Regions from separate parts of the Paraoerskovia marina genome, predicted to be linked through region 4. Evidence: riboswitches for the same ligand, from Rfam matches in the RefSeq annotation. Region 4 holds a riboswitch; each other region holds the start of a gene.

Region 1 (4,399 bases), 1.3 Mb from region 4:
GCCCCAGCGGCCGGTCGAGCGTGATCAGGAATCCGAAGCCGACGGTGACGGCGGAGACGCCGAGCGGGAGCATGAAGACGGAGTCGAGGGTCCGCAGGGCACGCCTGCCGACGCGCGCCCGTGGTCGGCGCGAGACCACGAGGGCCACCAGACCGCCGACGACGACCGCGATCAGCGCTGCGAGCGCGGCCGCTCGCAGCGAGTTGCCCGCGGCCTCCCACACCGTGACGGACAGCGCGTTGGGGCCGCCCGTCGTCGCGAGGTTGCGGTAGTTGTCCAGCGTCCAGGTGCCGTCGGCGGCATGCAGGGAGCGGGTGACCAGGGTGGCGACCGGGAGGGCCAGGAGCAGGATCACGACGGCGGCCGTCACGGCGGTCGGCACGGCGTCGGCCCGCAGGTTCAGCCGCCGCCCGCCGTGCGCCTCGGGGAGCAGACCCAGGGCGTTCTCGCGGCGCGCCCGGGTGCGGTCCGCGGCGACGAGCGCCCCGGCCACGACGACAAGCTGGACCACCGACAGGACGGCCGCCGATCGCAGGTCGAGGAACTGCGTCGTCTGGACGTAGATCTCCGTCTCGATGGTGCCGTACCCGGGCGGGCCGAGGACGAGGACGGTGCCGAACGCCGTCGCGCAGTAGAGGAAGACGAGCGAGGCGGCGGAGGTGATCGCGGGGGTCAGGGCGGGCAGGGTGACCGTCCGGAACGCCCGGGCCGGGGAGGCTCCGAGCGCCCGCGCGGCCTGCTCGGCCCGGGGGTCGAGCCGTTCCCAGAGGCCGCCAACCGTCCGGACGACGACGGCGTAGTTGAAGAAGACGAGCGCGAGCACGATCGCGGTGAAGGTCTGGTCGATGCCGAGGAACGCCAGCGGGCCACCGGGGGCGAGGAGCGCGCGGAACGCGACGCCGACGACGACGGTGGGCAGGACGAAGGGCACCGTCACCAGCCCGCGGAGGAACGTACGACCGCGGAACTGGCATCTGTACAGGACGTAGGCGCCGGGGACTCCGAGCACCAGCGAGGCGACGGTCCCGACCACCGCCTGGCCCAGCGTGATCCCGAGCAGACGCCAGGTGCGCGACTCGCCGAACACCTCGGCGACCCCGCTCAGGTCCAGGGATCCGTCGGTCACGAAGCCTCGTCCGACGAGGGCGAGGACGGGCCACGCGAAGAAGATCGCGAGGAAGGCGAGCGGCACGCCCGCCGCCAGCCCCCAGAGCACGACGCGTGCCACCGGGGGCCAGCTGCGGTGCGCGCGAGCCGGGCGCATGGTCAGCCGAGGACCGTGGCGGTCCAGGTCTCGATCCAGTCGCCGCGGTGCGCGGAGATCTCGGCCGGGTCGACGTCGAACGGGTCGTCGGCGAGCGGGGCGAACCGGGCCCACTCGTCGGGCAGCGCGGCGTCGCCGTCGACGGGGTACATGTACATCTGGCCGGGGATGTCCTCCTGGACCGTGCGGCTCACGAGGAAGTCCACGAGCTCCCGGGCGCCGTCGGGGTTCTCCGCACCGGCGAGCACGCCCGCGTACTCGACCTGGCGGAAGCAGGTGTCCAGCAGCGCCGTGGTCGTGGTCTCCGAGCCGTCCTCGGTCACGGTGAACGCCGGCGAGGTGGCGTAGGAGAGCACGAGCGGACGGTCACCGGCTCCGCCGGCACCCGTGAAGTCCACGTAGTACGCGTCCTCCCAGCCGTCGGCGATCTTGACGCCGTTGTCCGCGAGCGCCGTCCAGTAGTCGGTCCACCCGTGCTCGCCCTTGGCCCCGACGGTCGCGAGCAGGAACGCGAGTCCGGGCGACGACGTCGCGGGGTTCGTGACGACGAGGAGGTCCTGGTACGCGGGGTCGGCCAGGTCGTCGAGCGTGGTCGGGACGTCGAGGTCGTTCTCCTCGAACCAGGCGAGGTCGGCGTTGATGCAGACGTCCCCCCGGTCGACCGGGGTCAGGCTCTCGCCCGCGGGAACCTCTGCGGCCGCCGACTCGGGAAGCGCGGACGAGAGGTACGGGTCGAAGACGCCCTCGTCGACGGCGCGGCTCGCGTAGGTGTTGTCGACCCCGAAGACGGCGTCGCCAAGGGGCGAGTCCTTCGTGAGGATCAGCTGGTTGACCAGGGTGCCGCCGTCCCCGGGGGCGACCAGCTCGACGTCGTACCCCGACTCCGCGGTGAACTCGTCGAGCAGGCCGTCGCTGAGGGCGAACGAGTCGTGGGTGACCAGGGTGACGGTGCTGCTCCCCGTCTCGGCCGACGAGCCCTCGGCGTCGCCGGTGTCGCTGCTCGCGCAGCCCGTCAGGGCGAGCGCGAGGACCGCGCCGGACGCGGCGACGGAACGGGTGGTGATGGTGGTGCGCAAGAGTCCTCCTCGGACGTCGACTTCCTCCGCCGGTGCTGACCGGATCAGGTTCAAGGGTCTGCGGCGTGCCGCACTCTCAGCGCTCTGGGGCGCTCCCCTGTCGTACAGCCGCAGTCTACGACGCCGCGCAACGCCCGTGGGTCCGTGGTCCGGCGGAGTCGCCCCGGTCGCACTACGGTGGGAATCGTCCAACGGAGCGGCTGAGGAGACGACGTGTCGAAGAAGAAGCAGAAGAAGAACGACGACCAGGACATGGCGACCAAGGTCGCGACCCTGGCCCTGACCTTCGCGGCCGGGTGGATCGCCACCAAGGTGGTCTCGACGATCTGGAAGAAGGCCTCGGGGCACGACGCCCCGACCGACACCGACGATCCCGACATCTCCCTCCCCGAGGCGATGGCCTTCGCGGCGATCACCGGTGGTGTCGGCGTGCTGGCGCGCCGTCTCGCGGCCGGGCAGGCGACGAAGGTGAGTGCGCGGCTGACCGGCGGCAACCCCCACGCGGTTCCTGACGTCGAGCCGTAGACACCCTTTTTTACGAGATTTTCAAGATCAATAGACGGAGAGCCACCGGAACGCTACGTTCAAGTCACGCACCAGCCGAGGAGAGCACGATGACCACAGGTTCGACGGCACCCCCGCAGGCGATCCCCGACGAGGGGTACGGCAGCCGGGCCACGGTCCAGCTGGTCCTCTCCACGGTCGGCTTCGCGCTGAACTTCTGGGCCTGGGCCCTGCTCAGCCCCCTGGGCGGGACGTTCCAGGAGGCACTGGGCCTGTCCGACGTCGAGACCTCCGTGGTCGTGGCGGTCCCGGTGATCGTCGGCTCGCTCGGGCGGATCCCGGTCGGCGCACTGACCGACCGCTTCGGCGCCCGCATCATGTTCCCGCTGGTCAGCGCGCTGACGATCCTGCCGGTGCTCTACCTCGGGTTCCTCGCCGACAGCCTGACGGGCCTGATCGTCGGCGGGTTCTTCCTGGGACTCGGCGGCACGACGTTCGCGATCGGGATTCCGTTCAACAACGCCTGGTTCCCGCCGTCACGGCGCGGGACGGCGCTCGGGCTCTTCGGCGCCGGCATGGGCGGTACCGCGATCGCGGCGTTCACCACGGTGCCGATCCGCGACGCGTGGGGCGAGGAGGCCCCGTTCGTCCTGGTCGCCACCGTGCTCGCGATCTTCGCGGTCGTCTCCTGGATCTGGCTGCGCGACTCGCCCAGCCGCCCCGCGCCCGCCACGGGCGGATTCTGGTCCCGGACGTGGAGCACCTTCAAGCTCCCCGCGACGCTGCAGCTCTCGTGGCTCTACGCGATCGGGTTCGGCGGGTTCGTCGCGTTCTCCGTCTATCTGCCGACGTTCCTGACGAACGCCTACGGGCTCGAGGCGGCCGACGCCGCCAACCGCACGGCCGGGTTCGTCGTCCTCGCCGTCATCATGCGCCCGATCGGGGGGACGCTCTCCGACCGGTTCGGTGGTGTCGCGGTCAACGTCGTCTGCTTCGCTCTGGTGACCCTCGGCGCCGCCGTGATCGCGTTCCAGCCCTCCCTTTTTCCGGTGGGCACGATCGCGTTCCTCACCATGGCGGCGGCGCTCGGCGCATCCTCCGGCGCGACGTTCGCCCTGGTCTCCGACCTCGCACCGCCCGACAAGGTCGGCGGTGTCACCGGCCTCGTCGGCGCGGCCGGCGGCCTCGGCGGCTTCATCCCGCCGCTGATCATGGGGGCCGTCTACGGCGCCCAGGGCGACTACGACATCGGCTTCATCCTGCTCGCCGTCACCGCGCTGGCGACGCTGCTCTTCACGCTCGGCCCGGTCAGGCGCCGTGCCGCACGCGGCCGGGCATCCTGACCGCCCGATCGAGCATGATCACCCCATGACATTCACGCACCTGGACAACGCCGGCCACGCCCGCATGGTCGACGTCACCGAGAAGACGCCCACCGTCCGGTCCGCGACGGCCGCCGGCACAGTCCTCGCACCGCCCCCCGTGGTCGCCGCCCTGCGCGACGGGACCGTCCCCAAGGGCGACGTCCTGGCCGTCGCGCGGATCGCCGGCATCG
Region 2 (4,399 bases), 910 kb from region 4:
CGGGCGTGAACTTCAACCTCGCCCCCGTGGTCGACGTCGTGCCGGAGGCGACCGCCGCCTCGAACGCGCCGATCGGCGCGTTCGACCGCCAGTACGGCGCGACGGCCGAGGACGCCGCCCGGGGTGCCGGTGCGTTCGCCACGGGCATGGAGGCCGCCGGCGTCGGCGTGAGCCTCAAGCACTTCCCGGGCCTCGGCCTCGTCACCCAGAACACCGACACGACGGCGGGTGTCACCGACACCGAGACCGACGCCGACTCCGCGTCGGTCGCTGCGTTCCGGGCGCTGATCGAGGAGGACCCGGCGTCCGTGATGGTCGCGACAGCGGTCTACGAACGGCTCGACCCGGACAACCCGGCCGCGTTCTCCTCCGCCGTCGTCACGGACCTGCTCCGGGCCGACCTCGGCTACGACGGCATGGTGATCACCGACGACCTCTCCGCAGCCGCGCAGGTCCAGTCCGTCGAGCCCGCGGAACGCGCGATCCGGGCGATCGAGGCCGGGTGCGACGTGGTCCTCGCCTCCGCCGTCCCCGAGGACGCGTCGATCATGGTGTCCGCGATCGCCGAGCGCGCCGCCGAAGACCCGGACTTCGCCGAGCGCGTGGACGAGTCGGCTGCTCGGGTCCTGGCAGCCAAGGAGCAGATCGCCGCCACGGGCTGAGGTCAGTCGACGGGTCGAGCCGGCGGCGGGTCCCCCGCGAGCGCCCACCGGATCGCCCGGGTCGCGACGTGCCCGCCCACCCGCACCACGGTGGGGTCGCCCCGTACGGGCCAGGGCGCCGTGATCTCCCGCTGGGCCCATCGGGGCAACGAACCGTACGCGGCAGCACCCAGGAGCGCGTAGGGCCCGCGCGCCGCGCGAGGCAGCGGGGGCTCTGCGAGCAGGAACCGGGCGACGTCGTCGGACTCCTGGGTCGCACCCAGCTCTGGACCAAACTCCTGCCAGGCGATACGGACCTCCGCGCGGGACCGGGGCGGGTCGACGGCCCCCAGGCGGAGTGCGACGTCCGCGGCCTGGGCGAGGTACGCGTCGCACCCGGCGGCGTCCAACGGGCGGAGCCCGAAACGTTGGTGCGCCGTGAGAAAGCTGTCGACCTCGGCCAGGTGCACCCAGCGCAGGAGCCACGGGTCGTCGGCGGCGTAGGCGCGTCCGTCCGGCGCCGTGCCGCGTACCCGCGCGTGGACCGTGCGGACGACGTCGATGCTCTGGCGGGCGTACTCGACCGTGCCGAACGTCGTCGCCGCCAGGAACGTGCTCGTCCGGGCCAGGCGCCCCCACGGGTCGCCACGGTATCCGGAGTGCGCGGCGACCGCGGCCATCGCCAGCGGGTGCAGCGACTGCAGGAGCAGGGCGCGGACACCGCCGACGAACATCGAGGCGTCGCCGTGGACGCGCGCGATCTCCGAGTCCTGCGCGAACTGCCGCGGTCCGGCCGTGGCGTGGATGCGCTCGCGCTCCTCGTGGCCGTCCGGGCCGCCGACCCGGGCGAAGAGGGCGCGTCCGGAGGTCCTGCGCAGCGTCTCGACGGGGCTCATCCCCCTAGTCTGCCTCGGCGGGGACCGTTCGCGGGTCCCCGCCGAGGCACCGGGTCACCAGGTCTCGAGGGACCAGGCCATCTGCCAGAACCGGATCTCGTGGCGCACGCTCAGCTCGAAGGCGAGCTCCATGCGTGCGCGCTCCTCGGGCCCGGCCTGAGCCGCCACCGCGTCGAGCTTGGCCCGCATCTCCTCGAGCATCTGCAGGCACGAGTCGTCGGCGTAGAACCGCCACCACCCGGCGAACGGGTGGTCGTCCTGGATCGGCTCCGCGTGCGCATAGCGGTCCGCGGCCCAGATGTACGTCCACGGGCAGGGCAGCAGCGCGGCGAGGAGCGTGCCGAGCGTGTCGCGGCCCGCCTCCATCATGTGGTCGACGTAGGCCTTGGCGCTCGGCGCGAGACGCTCCACCTGCGCGTCCTCGTAGGTCACCCCGAGACGCGCGCAGAGCGCGAGGTGTGCCTCGGACTCGTCGTCCAGCAGGAATCCGGTGCGCTCGTGGAAGTAGCGCATCCACTCGCGGTCGGGGGCGAGGGTCAGTCCCAGGCCGTAGCAGCGGACGTACGCGCTCAGGTACTGGTGGTCCTGGCCCACGTAGTGCTGCACCTTCTCGGGGGCGAGCGTGCCGTCACGCAGGCCCGACAGGAAGGGATGCTGGTAGAAGTCCTCGAACAGGTGCGCGTACCGGCGCCCCAGCTCTGCGGTGAATCCGGACTCCGACGCCGCTACCGGCGTCGTCTGGTCGTTCTCAAGGGTCACGGCAGTCATGCCACGTTCCTCCGCTCGTTCTGGCGAGATCAGGTTCAACGGGTCCGGACGGTTCTCCCGCCCATCTCAGTCCCGGCCGACGGTGTCGGACAGAGATTCCCCGCGTGGTGTGTCTCGACCGTAGCAAGGGGCGCCCGTGGCGGACGCACCGGTCGCATCGTGGGACGCCGCCTACGCGTCGCCCGCGGCCAGTCGTTCGAGGAGCATCAGCGCCCTCGGCCCGTCGCGCCGCAGGACGAGCGTGGTCCCCTCGTCCTCCCGGACCGTTGCCTCCGCGCGGACGCCGGCGGCGTCGAGCGCGGCCGCGCTCTCCGGCAGGGCCTGGTGGTGCCCCCACCGGGGTTCGAACCCGGACTGGGCCGATTTTAAGTCGGCTGCCTCTGCCAGTTGGGCTACGGGGGCCATGCTCGTCGTGAGACTAACGCACGACGGCGGGGACGGACCCGTCCAGGTCCGCCCCCGCCGTCGTGCGTGCGTGCGTGGGCGTCACGCCCACCGAGGACTACTTGCCCGCGCCGACCGCGTCCTTGTCGGACTTCGGAGCCGCGTCGTCCTTCGGCTTCGGCGGGAGCGACGCGTTGCGGAACGCCGCACGGGGGTCGTGGATCGACCCGAGCGAGACGGTCTTGCGGCGCATGACGAACTGGTCGAACCAGCCCATGAAGATGCGGATCTTGCGGTTCCAGGTCGGCATCGCGTAGCCGTGGTACGTGCGGTGCACGGCCCAGGCCGGGAAGCCCTTGAACTTGAAGACGCCGAAGAGCTCGGCGACGCCCTTGTACAGGCCGAGCGACGCGACGACGCCGACGCTCTTGTGCTTGTACTGGACCAGCGGGCGGTCCTCGACCGACGCGACCAGGTTGTCACCGAGCTGGGTGGCCTGACGGATCGCGTGCTGCGCGTTGGGCGGGCAGAACGCGCCCGGGTTCAGCAGGTCGGGAACCGCGGCGCAGTCGCCGGCGCCCCAGGCGGCGGGGACGACGACGCCGTCCTCGTCGACGACCTGCAGGTTGGCGTTGACGGTCAGGCGGCCCATCTTGTCCGTCGGCAGGTCAGACTCCCCGATCACCGGGTTGGCCTTGACACCGGCCGTCCAGACGATGGTGTTGGAGTCGAACTCGACACCCGTGGACGTCACCACGTGGCCGTCGACGCAGGAGCTGAGGAAGGTCGAGAGGTGGAACTCGATGCCCCGCTCCTTCAGCTGCTCGAGGGCGTACTCCGCCATCGGCTCGCTGAGCTCGGGCAGGATCCGCCCGGCGCCCTCGATCATGACGAAGCGCAGGTCGGCCTGGTCGATAGACTCGTACTGGCTCAGCGCGGCGCGGGCCATGTCCTCGACCTCGGCGAGCGCCTCGATGCCGGCGAAGCCGCCACCGATGAAGGTGAACGTGAGCATCCGGCGCCGCTCGTCCGCGTCCCAGCAGCTGGACGCGAGGTCGAGCTGGTGCACCACGTGGTTGCGGACGGACACGGCCTCCTCGACGTTCTTGAAGCCGATCGCCTGCTCCGCGAGTCCCGGGATGGGCAGCGTGCGCGAGACCGAGCCGAGGCTCACGACGAGCTCGTCGTAGCTGATCTCGTACGCGTCGCCGATCTCGGGCGTGATCTCGACCTTGTGCTCGCCGTGCTTGATCGCGGTGACCTTGCCCTGCAGCACGTCGACGCCCTTGAGGGCGGAGCGCAGCGGGGCGACGACGTTGCGACCGTCGATCGAGCCGGCGGCAACCTCGGGAAGGAACGGGGCGTACGTCATGTACGGACGCGGGTCGACGACGACGATCGCGGCGTCCTTCTTGCCGAGCCGCTTGCGGATCCGGCGCGCCGAGTAGAGCCCGACGGAACCGCCGCCGAGCACCACGATGCGCGGCGTCTTGCGCGGGCTCGAAACGGTCCCGGCCGTGGTCGATACATTCGAAGACATGCCGTCAGAATAGTTGGCTGCACGCGAACTCGGTACCGCGCAGGGCGTCGTGTGAACAGGCTCACGCGCATCCCGCATGCCGGACACGGACGAGCACGCCGCGTCGATCGCGCCAGATTCACCCGGCAGGCGGAACGAACCACCCGTGGAAGACCACCTCGACCGACCGA
Region 3 (4,399 bases), 480 kb from region 4:
CGAGGCCCGGCCCGGGGAACGGCTGGCGCCAGACGATCTCCTCGGGCACCTCGAGCTCGAGGCCGACGGCGCGGACCTCGTCCTTGAACAGCGTGCGCAGGGGCTCGATCAGGGAGAACTGCAGGTCGTCCGGCAGACCGCCCACGTTGTGGTGGCTCTTGATGTTGGCCGCACCCTCGCCGCCGCCGGACTCGACGACGTCGGGGTAGAGCGTCCCCTGGACGAGGAACTCGACCTCTTCACCGTGCGCACCGGCGTCCGCGACGACGTCGCGTGCGGCATCCTCGAAGACGCGGATGAACTCGCGGCCGATGATCTTGCGCTTGGTCTCCGGGTCGGTCTGGCCGGCGAGCGCGTCGAGGAAGCGCTGCCTGGCGTCGACCACCATGAGCTTGACGCCCGTGGCGGCGACGAAGTCACGCTCGACCTGCTCGGCCTCGTCGGCGCGCAGCAGACCGTGGTCCACGAAGACGCAGGTGAGCTGGTCGCCCACCGCCTTCTGCACCAGCGCCGCGGCGACGGAGGAGTCGACACCGCCGGAGAGGCCGCAGATCACGCGCTTGGTGCCGACCTGCGCGCGGATCGCCTCGACCTGGTCGGCCACGACGTTTCCGGGTGTCCAGTCGGGAGCCAGCCCTGCGCCGTCGTACAAGAAGTGCTCCAGCACGGTCTGGCCGTGCGCGGAGTGCTTGACCTCGGGGTGCCACTGCACGCCGTAGAGACGACGCTCCGTGTCCTCGAACGCCGCGACCGGGGAGCCGGCCGACGTCGCGAGCACCTGGAAACCCTCGGGGGCCGCGTGTACGGAGTCGCCGTGGCTCATCCACGTCGTTTGGTTGGCGGGCGTGTCAGCAAGCAGCGCACCTGCCTCGCACACCTCGACCTCGGTGCCGCCGTACTCACGCTGACCGGTCTGGGCGACGTCGCCGCCGAGCGCCGCGGCCATCGCCTGGAACCCGTAGCAGATGCCGAGGACGGGGACGCCGGCCTCGAAGAGCTTCGGGTCCACGAACGGCGCACCGTCGGCGTACACGGACGACGGACCACCCGAGAGGATGATCGCGGCCGGGTCCTTGGCCAGCATCTTCTCGACCGAGAAGGTGTGGGGCACGATCTCCGAGTACACGCTCGCCTCGCGCACGCGACGCGCGATGAGCTGGGCGTACTGCGCGCCGAAGTCGACGACGAGAACGGGCCTCGGGGTGGTCACGGGGACGTCAGGCGTGGCTGTCACGCACCCAGGATAGTTGCCGCGCCAGCGTGCCGCGGACACGTCCGGATTCAGGCCGGGAGACGCTCCCGCAGAGCGCGGGCCGCCGCCTCGGGGTCGGCGGCCTCGGTGACGGCGCGTACGACGACGATCCGCTCGGCCCCGGCGTCGAGCACCTCGTCGAGGCGCTCGCCGTCGATCCCGCCGATGGCGAACCAGGGTGTCGACGGCCGGGAGTCCGCGACCTCTTGGAGCAGATCCAGCCCGACGGCGGGGCGACCCGGCTTGGTCGGCGTCGCCCAGAGCGGGCCGACGCAGAAGTAGTCGACGTCGGGGTCGGCCTCCGCGGCTGCCGCCTCGACGGCCGCGTGCGTCGACCGCCCGAGCAGGACGTCCCCGCCGAGCAGTGCGCGCGACCCGGAGACAGGAAGGTCGTCCTGGCCCGTGTGGAACACCGGCGCACCGACCAGGCTCGCGACGTCGGCACGGTCGTTCACGCACCACAGCGCACCATGCTCCGTCGCGACCGCTGCGACGATCTCCTGCAGCTCCAGCTCGCGCCGCACGTCGAGCGTCTTGTCCCGGAGCTGGACGACGTCCACGCCTCCCCGCAGGGCCGCGTGGAGGAACTCCTCGAGGTCGCCGCGCTCCTCGCGTGCGTCGGTGCACAGGTAGAGGCGTGCAGCGGCGAGTCGGGCGCGAGCGTCTGCGGAGGTCATGGGCGCGAGCCTATCGACCAACATTCCCGCGGTCGCCGTGCGAGTCGAGTCGCGCCTGCCCCGCGCCACCTGGTCCGTCGCTCATCGCGCTACGCTGACCCCTGCACGGGAGCCTCGACCAGAGGCTGAGAGGGCGATCTGCCGACCGTCGAACCTGATCCGGGTCATGCCGGCGATAGGGAGCAACGATGAGCAAGCACAGCGACGTCCTCGTGGTCGGCGCCGGGATCATCGGACTGACCGCGGCCTGGCGGGCGGCATGCCGCGGCCTGAGCGTCACGGTCCTCGACCCCACCCCACGCGACGGTGCCAGCATGGCGGCGGCCGGGATGCTCGCAGCGGTCTGCGAGGCCGACTTCGGAGAGCCCGAGCTGGCGGCGATGAACGTCGACTCGGCAGCACGCTGGCCCGACTTTGCCGCAGAACTCGAGAAGGCATCACGTCTCGACGTCGGACTACGCCAGACCGGCACGCTCACCCTGGCCTTCGACCCGGACGACCTCGCCGAGACGCGGCGGCTGATCGACCTGCAGCACCGCTGGGGGCTGGTGTCGGAGGAGATCTCGACGGCGCAGGCGCGCCGCATCTCCCCGCTCGTCGGCCGCGTCGCCGGCGGAGCGTGGATGCCGGACGACCACCAGGTCGACCCGCGGGCCACCACCCGCGCGCTCGACGCGGCCGCCCGAGCGGCCGGCGCAGTGGTCGTCGAGTGCCGAGCCGTCCGGCTGACGTCTGCGTCGGGCCGGGTGGTCGGTGCGGTCGACGCGGCGGGCGTCGACCGCACCGCCGACCTCGTCGTCGTCGCGGCAGGGGTCTCGTCCACGGGCCTGCTGGCGACCGCAGGGATCCACGCGCCGCTGCGCCCCGTCAAGGGCATCACGCTCCGACTGGCCGCGGAGCCCTGGTTCGACGTCGAGCCGGTGGTGCGCGCCCGCGTCCAGGGACGGGCGGTGTACGCCGTGACACGGGTCGCCGACGAGTCAGGGTTCCGCGAGGTCGTGATCGGGGCGTCGAGCGACGAGAAGCCCGACGACCGGCGGGTCGAGGCAGGATCGGTCTTCGCCCTGCTCCGCGACGCCCGCGCCGTCCTGCCAGGCATCGACGAGCTCGACCTGCGCGAGGCGAGCCCGCGTGTCCGCCCCAGCGCCCCGGACAACCTTCCCTACCTCGACGCGAGCGTCGACGGCCTGCTCGTCGCCACCGGTCACGGACGCAACGGCATCCTGCTCACCCCGCTGACCAGCGCCGTCGTCGACGCCACGCTCGACGAGACAGACCTGCCCGACGTCGTCGCGCCCGCCATGATGAACCGTCACACCCGCATCCGGACCGAGGAGGCCTCATGAGCACCGACATACCGACCGCCGTCGTGAACGGGGAGCCGTACCCGCTGGCGGAACCGACCGACGTCGCGACGCTGGTGCGTGGCATGCTGCCGAACTTCGTCGCCAACGGTGAGCCTCGAGGCGTGGCGGTCGCGATCGACGACGCCGTGCTCCCCCGCTCCGCATGGAGCACCACGCATCTCGCCCCCGGAGACCGGGTCGAGGTCGTCACCGCAGTCCAGGGAGGCTGACATGGATTCACTGACCATCGCCGGGCAGGAGCTCGGCTCGCGTCTCGTCATGGGGACGGGCGGCGCCTCCAACCTCCTCGCGCTGGAGGAGGCGCTCGTCGCGTCCGGGACGGAGCTGACGACCGTCGCGATGCGCCGGGTCGCCGCACCCACGGCCGGCGAGGACGCCGGGATCTGGGGTCTGCTCGAACGCCTCGGCATCCGCGCCCTGCCCAATACCGCAGGCTGCTTCTCGGTCAAGGAGGCCGTGCTCACCGCCCGGCTCGCCCGTGAGGCGTGCGGCACCGACTGGATCAAGCTCGAGGTGATCGCCGACGACATCACGCTGCTCCCCGACCCTCTGGGTCTCGTCGAGGCGGCCGAGACACTGGTCCGTGACGGGTTCACCGTCCTGCCGTACACGAACGACGACCCGATCGTGGCCCGCCACCTGCAGGACGTCGGATGCGCCGCCGTCATGCCGCTCGGCGCACCCATCGGGTCGGGTCTGGGCATCGTCAACCCCCGCAACATCGAGGCGATCTGCGCCGAGGCCCGCGTCCCGGTGATCCTCGACGCCGGGATCGGGACCGCGTCCGACGCCGCCCAGGCCATGGAGCTCGGGTGCGACGGCGTCCTCCTCGCCACCGCCGTGACCCGCGCGGAGCACCCCGCGCGGATGGCACGTGCCATGCGGCTCGGCGTCGAGGCCGGGTGGGAGGCCGCGCACGCCGGTCGCATCCCTCGCCGCGAGAGCGCGCTCGCGTCCTCGCCGGTCAGCGGGATGGTCGGCCGCAACAACCTCGACCTCGCGATGTAGCGCGGTGGTGCGGTGCTCCCGACACCGCACCGCCGCGCCACGCAGCCGTCGTCCACAGCCTCGGAACGAGGCGCTTTGCGCACTGCTAGGTTCGC
Region 4 (4,399 bases):
CCGCGATGACACTCCGGGTGCGGACACGGCATTCATCACTAGCCTTGCTGGATGCATGCGATCGTGGCTCGCGAAGCGGGCGGCCCTGAGGTACTCGACTACGTCACCCTGCCGGACCCCGGCCCCACGCCCGGACGACTCCTGGTCCGGGTCGCCGCGATCGGCGTCAACTACATCGACACGTACCGACGCAGCGGCGCCTACCCCTCCATGTACCCCCATCTCGTGGGTTCCGAGGGCTCCGGGTGGGTCGTCGACGCCGGAGACGTCCCCGGCTTCGCCCCGGGCGACCACGTCGCGTGGGCGGACGGACCTGCCTCGTACGCCGAGATGGTGAGCGTCGACCCCGCCCGCGCGCTGCGCGTCCCTCCGGACATGTCGTTCGAGACCGCGGCCGCGCTGCCGATCCAGTCCCTGACCGCGCACTACCTCTCACGGTCGACGTACCCCGCCACGGCCGCCGACACGGTGCTCGTGCACGCGGGTGCCGGCGGCGTCGGCCTCCTGCTGACCCAGATGCTGACCCTCAACGGCGCCCGGGTCCTGACGACCGTGTCGTCCGACGCCAAGGCGGCTCTGTCGCTCGAGGCCGGCGCCGACGCGGCCATCCGCTATGACGAGTTCACGAACATGGCGACCGACCTGCCGAAGAAGCTGCGCGCCGTGACCGGCGACAAGGGCGTCGACGCCGTCTTCGACTCCGTCGGCAAGGTGACCTTCGACGCCTCGCTGGCCTCCCTCGCCCCGCGCGGCATGCTCGTCCTGTTCGGCGCCTCGTCCGGCATGGTTCCCGCGGTCGACCCGCAGCGCCTCAAGAACGCGGGTTCGGTCTTCCTCACCCGCCCCCAGCTCTCCGACCACGTCGCCACGCGCAGCGAGCTCGTCTGGCGGGCGCAGGAGATCCTGCGCGCCGTCAACGACGGGACGCTGCAGGTCCGTATCGGTGCCACCTACCCTCTGTCCGACGCCGCGCAGGCGCACCGGGACCTCGAAGGGCGGAACTCGACCGGAAAGCTCGTCCTGATCCCCGACCACGGCGCATGAGCTGGAGCTGGGTGCCGCCCCGCGAGGGCGAGGGCGGCCCGTCCCCCGCGCTGCGCCGGGCCGTCACGGTGCTCGGTGTCCTGTTCACCGCGGTCATCGCGCTGTCCTACGTCGTCTCGGCACAGGACCGCGCCACCCGGGCGTGCGCCATCGACGCCCCCGCGGGTGCAGAGGTGAGCGCGGAGTGGCAGTGGTGGCCTCCCGGTCACGCGTGCGTGTACGACCAGGAGACGACGCAGGTCTGACCCCGCCCTAGACCGGCACCTGCGCATGCAGATGGTCGATCGGGCCGTTCCCCGAACCGACGGCGAGTGCGTCCGCCGCCTCAAGCGCTCCCGAGATCCAGGTCTTCGCCTCGCGCACCGCCGACTCCCAGTCGTCGCACCGCGGTCGCAGGGCCGCGAGCGCCGACGACAGCGAACAGCCGGTCCCGTGGACGTTGGACGTCTGCACCCGGGGAGCACTGACCTCGGTCACCACACCCTCGGGCGTGACCAGGGCGTCGGGAGACCCCGGCCCGAGCAGATGCCCACCCTTGGCGAGGACGACCACCGACGCACGTCGTGCGAGCTCGACCGCCTGTTCGAGGACGGCCGACCAGGTCGTGGCGGTCTCCTGCCCGACGAGAACCGCGAGCTCGGCCATGTTCGGCGTGACGAGGTCGACGCGAGGCAGCAGGTCGACCACCGCGCGCTCGGCGCCCGGGTCGAGAAGATGGTGACCGCTCGTGGCGACCATCACCGGGTCGAGCACCACCCATCGTGGCTGCACTCGGTCGAGCCAGAGCCCGATCTCCTGCGCGTACCCCTCGCTCGCGACCATCCCGATCTTGACCGCGTCGACCGCCACGTCGTCGCTCACCGCCTCGAGCTGGCCCACCAGCACGTCGACCGGCGGGAGGTGCACCGCACGGACCCCGTGCGTGTTCTGCGCGACGACCGCCGTCACCACGGCCATGCCGTAGGCACCGTGGGCCGCGAACGACTTCAGGTCGGCCTGGATCCCGGCGCCGCCCGTGGGGTCCGTGCCGGCGATGCTGAGGACCCGGGGCCTGCTCCCGGGCGGGTGTTCGCGCGTCTGCTGCGGCGAACGGTCGGAGGCGTGCGTCATGAGGGACATCCCTTCGCGAGTTCGAGCTCGATCAGGTTCGACGGGTGTGCTCTCAGTCCGCGCGTCGCGGACACCCCGTGTCACGGCGGCCAGACTAGCGCGACCACGGCGCCGGGTCCGTCGTCGTCCGGGTGCTAGCGGGGAGGCAGTCCGGCGGGCATCGGGTCGTCGTCGCCCCACGGGCGGACCCGGAGTCGTCGCGCGTCGCCCACGGCGCGGCCCGCGGCGGCGGCGGCGCTCAGCGTCCGCGGGTCGTCGTGCGTGACCCGGAGGTAGGCGCCGGACCAGTCGTCGAGCTCGCCCCGTGCGATCGCCCGCACCATCTCGACCAGGTCCTCGACCGGCGTCCATTCCGTGCGGTTCGCGTGCAGCGGCATCGCGGCCGTCATGTCGGTGCGGACGCTTCCGGGCGACACCTCGAAGACACGCAGCCCGTGCGGCGCCCCCGCGGCGTGCAGGTGCGCACCCATCCGGACCAGCGCCGTCTTGCTCGCGTTGTACGCGCTCGATCCGACCATCTCGTGGGTGCTGGCACCGGACGCCAGGTCGACCACGCGTCCTCCCCCGCGGGCGATCATGCCCGGGACGACGGCACGGCTCATCTCGAACGCGCCGCGCAGGTTGGTCTCGACGACGTGCCACCACTCGTCGGGGTCTGCCTCCCACAGGGGCACCTCGGCGTCGATCACCCCCGCGTTGTTCACGAGCAGGTCGACGCCTCCCCACGCTTCCTCGACCCTGGCCACCGCGGCGGCGACGGCCGCGCGGTCCAGGACGTCGGCGACGACACCGATGACGGAAGCACCCGTCGTCTCCCGGACCGACTCGACCGTCTCGTGCACGCGCTGCGCGTCACGACCGAGCAGCGCGACGGCGTGTGTGTCGCTCGACCCGTCGGGCACTGCGAGCCCTTCGGCGACCGCGCGCCCGATTCCCCGGGTCGCCCCGGTCACCAGCACCGTCCGAGCGGGCGGAACGGCTCCCGGGTCCGTCCACGCCGGAACGTCCCCGGGAACGGGCCGCGCCGTCATGCGCGCAGGGTCGCGCCGGTCTGCTCCTGCGCGGCCGCGACGGCCGCCCGGCGAACCTCGACGACCTCGTCCGCCGAGAGCGTCCGGTCCGCGGCACGGAGGCGCAGTGCGAACGCGAGCGACTTGCGGCCCTCGCCGAGCTGCTCGCCACGGAACACGTCGAAGAGCTCGACATGCTCGAGCAGGTCGCCTGCGCCGTCGACCAGTGCCTGACGCACCTGGTCGGCAGGAACGGACTCCTCGACGACGAGCGCGAGGTCCTCCTTCGCGGCCGGGAACGTCGACACCGGCCGGGCTGCGAACGGCTCTGCCTCGACGGCGTCGAGGAGGACGTCGAGGTCGACCTCGAACGCGACCGTGCGTGCGGGAAGGCCCAGGTTCTCGAGCGCCTTCGGGTGCAGCTCGCCCGCATGGCCGACCACCGTGCCGTCGACCAGGCTGAGACGTGCGCACCGCCCCGGGTGCCACGGTGCGTGGTCGGTGTCGGGCGTGACGACGACGTCGACGCCGACCCGGTCGGCGACGAGCCGCGCGCCCGCCAGGGCGTCGGTCCAGTCACCGGCCCGGCCTGGTCCCCACCACCCGCGAGGATCGGCGTTCCCGGCCACGACGCCGGCGACCCGGCGTGGCTGGGCCGGGACCGCCGCGGCGAGCACCGCGAGCTGGTCCTCCGTCGGGCGAACCCCGCCCGGCAGCTGTGGCGCCGCGGGCGCTCCGTCCTCCGGGCGCGTCACCCGTCCGATCTCGTAGAGCGCGACGTCGTCGTTCCCCCGCCCGAGGTTGCGCCGGAGCGTCTCCAGCAACGTACCGAGGAGCGACGTCCGCATCTCGGGACGGTCGCCGGCCAGCGGGTTGGCGAGGCGCAGCGCGCGACGGCGCGGATCATCGGCCGCAAGACGCAGTGCGTCGTGCTGCGCGGGGTCGACGAACGGGTACGACAGCGTCTCGACGTACCCGGCCTCGGCGAGGCTCCGCGCGACGGAGCGCCGAAGCTGCTGCGTCCTGGTCAGACCACGACCTGCGGGCGCGGGCGGCAGGACCGACGGGATCTCGTCGTACCCCACGAGCCGGGCCACCTCCTCGACGAGGTGCGCCGGGCCGACCAGGTCCGGACGCCACGTCGGCACCGTCACCCGGACCACGCCGATTCCCGGAGTGTCTCCGACCGTGCACCCGATCTCCTCCAGGATCGACCGGACCCGCGCCTCGTCGAC

Evidence for each region. A riboswitch is a leader RNA that binds a small molecule or an ion and turns the genes downstream of it on or off. The one in region 4 is predicted to bind thiamine pyrophosphate.
Region 1: it holds a riboswitch for thiamine pyrophosphate, as region 4 does, so the genes downstream of both, BLU20_RS03650 (thiamine ABC transporter substrate-binding protein) here and thiD (bifunctional hydroxymethylpyrimidine kinase/phosphomethylpyrimidine kinase) in region 4, are expected to answer to the same signal.
Region 2: it holds a riboswitch for thiamine pyrophosphate, as region 4 does, so the genes downstream of both, tenA (thiaminase II) here and thiD (bifunctional hydroxymethylpyrimidine kinase/phosphomethylpyrimidine kinase) in region 4, are expected to answer to the same signal.
Region 3: it holds a riboswitch for thiamine pyrophosphate, as region 4 does, so the genes downstream of both, thiO (glycine oxidase ThiO) here and thiD (bifunctional hydroxymethylpyrimidine kinase/phosphomethylpyrimidine kinase) in region 4, are expected to answer to the same signal.

What each region holds. Positions count from the first base shown of each region.
Region 1 covers NZ_LT629776.1:816,146-820,544, reverse strand. Annotated here, with positions in the region: gene BLU20_RS03655 (ABC transporter permease) at 1-1,264, opposite strand, end outside; gene BLU20_RS03650 (thiamine ABC transporter substrate-binding protein) at 1,267-2,340, opposite strand; TPP riboswitch at 2,345-2,449, opposite strand; gene BLU20_RS03645 (DUF4235 domain-containing protein) at 2,554-2,865, shown strand; gene BLU20_RS03640 (MFS transporter) at 2,955-4,187, shown strand; gene moaC (cyclic pyranopterin monophosphate synthase MoaC) at 4,213-4,399, shown strand, end outside.
Region 2 covers NZ_LT629776.1:1,200,041-1,204,439, reverse strand. Annotated here, with positions in the region: gene BLU20_RS05410 (glycoside hydrolase family 3 N-terminal domain-containing protein) at 1-662, shown strand, start outside; gene BLU20_RS05405 (oxygenase MpaB family protein) at 665-1,537, opposite strand; gene tenA (thiaminase II) at 1,592-2,305, opposite strand; TPP riboswitch at 2,295-2,418, opposite strand; tRNA gene BLU20_RS05395 (tRNA-Leu) at 2,631-2,707, opposite strand; gene BLU20_RS05390 (NAD(P)/FAD-dependent oxidoreductase) at 2,808-4,229, opposite strand.
Region 3 covers NZ_LT629776.1:2,591,809-2,596,207, forward strand. Annotated here, with positions in the region: gene guaA (glutamine-hydrolyzing GMP synthase) at 1-1,234, opposite strand, end outside; gene thiE (thiamine phosphate synthase) at 1,282-1,929, opposite strand; TPP riboswitch at 2,025-2,128, shown strand; gene thiO (glycine oxidase ThiO) at 2,118-3,275, shown strand; gene thiS (sulfur carrier protein ThiS) at 3,272-3,505, shown strand; gene BLU20_RS11780 (thiazole synthase) at 3,507-4,304, shown strand.
Region 4 covers NZ_LT629776.1:2,112,428-2,116,826, forward strand. Annotated here, with positions in the region: gene BLU20_RS09505 (quinone oxidoreductase family protein) at 52-1,044, shown strand; gene BLU20_RS09510 (hypothetical protein) at 1,041-1,289, shown strand; gene thiD (bifunctional hydroxymethylpyrimidine kinase/phosphomethylpyrimidine kinase) at 1,297-2,154, opposite strand; TPP riboswitch at 2,146-2,242, opposite strand; gene BLU20_RS09520 (SDR family NAD(P)-dependent oxidoreductase) at 2,289-3,185, opposite strand; gene pheT (phenylalanine--tRNA ligase subunit beta) at 3,182-4,399, opposite strand, start outside.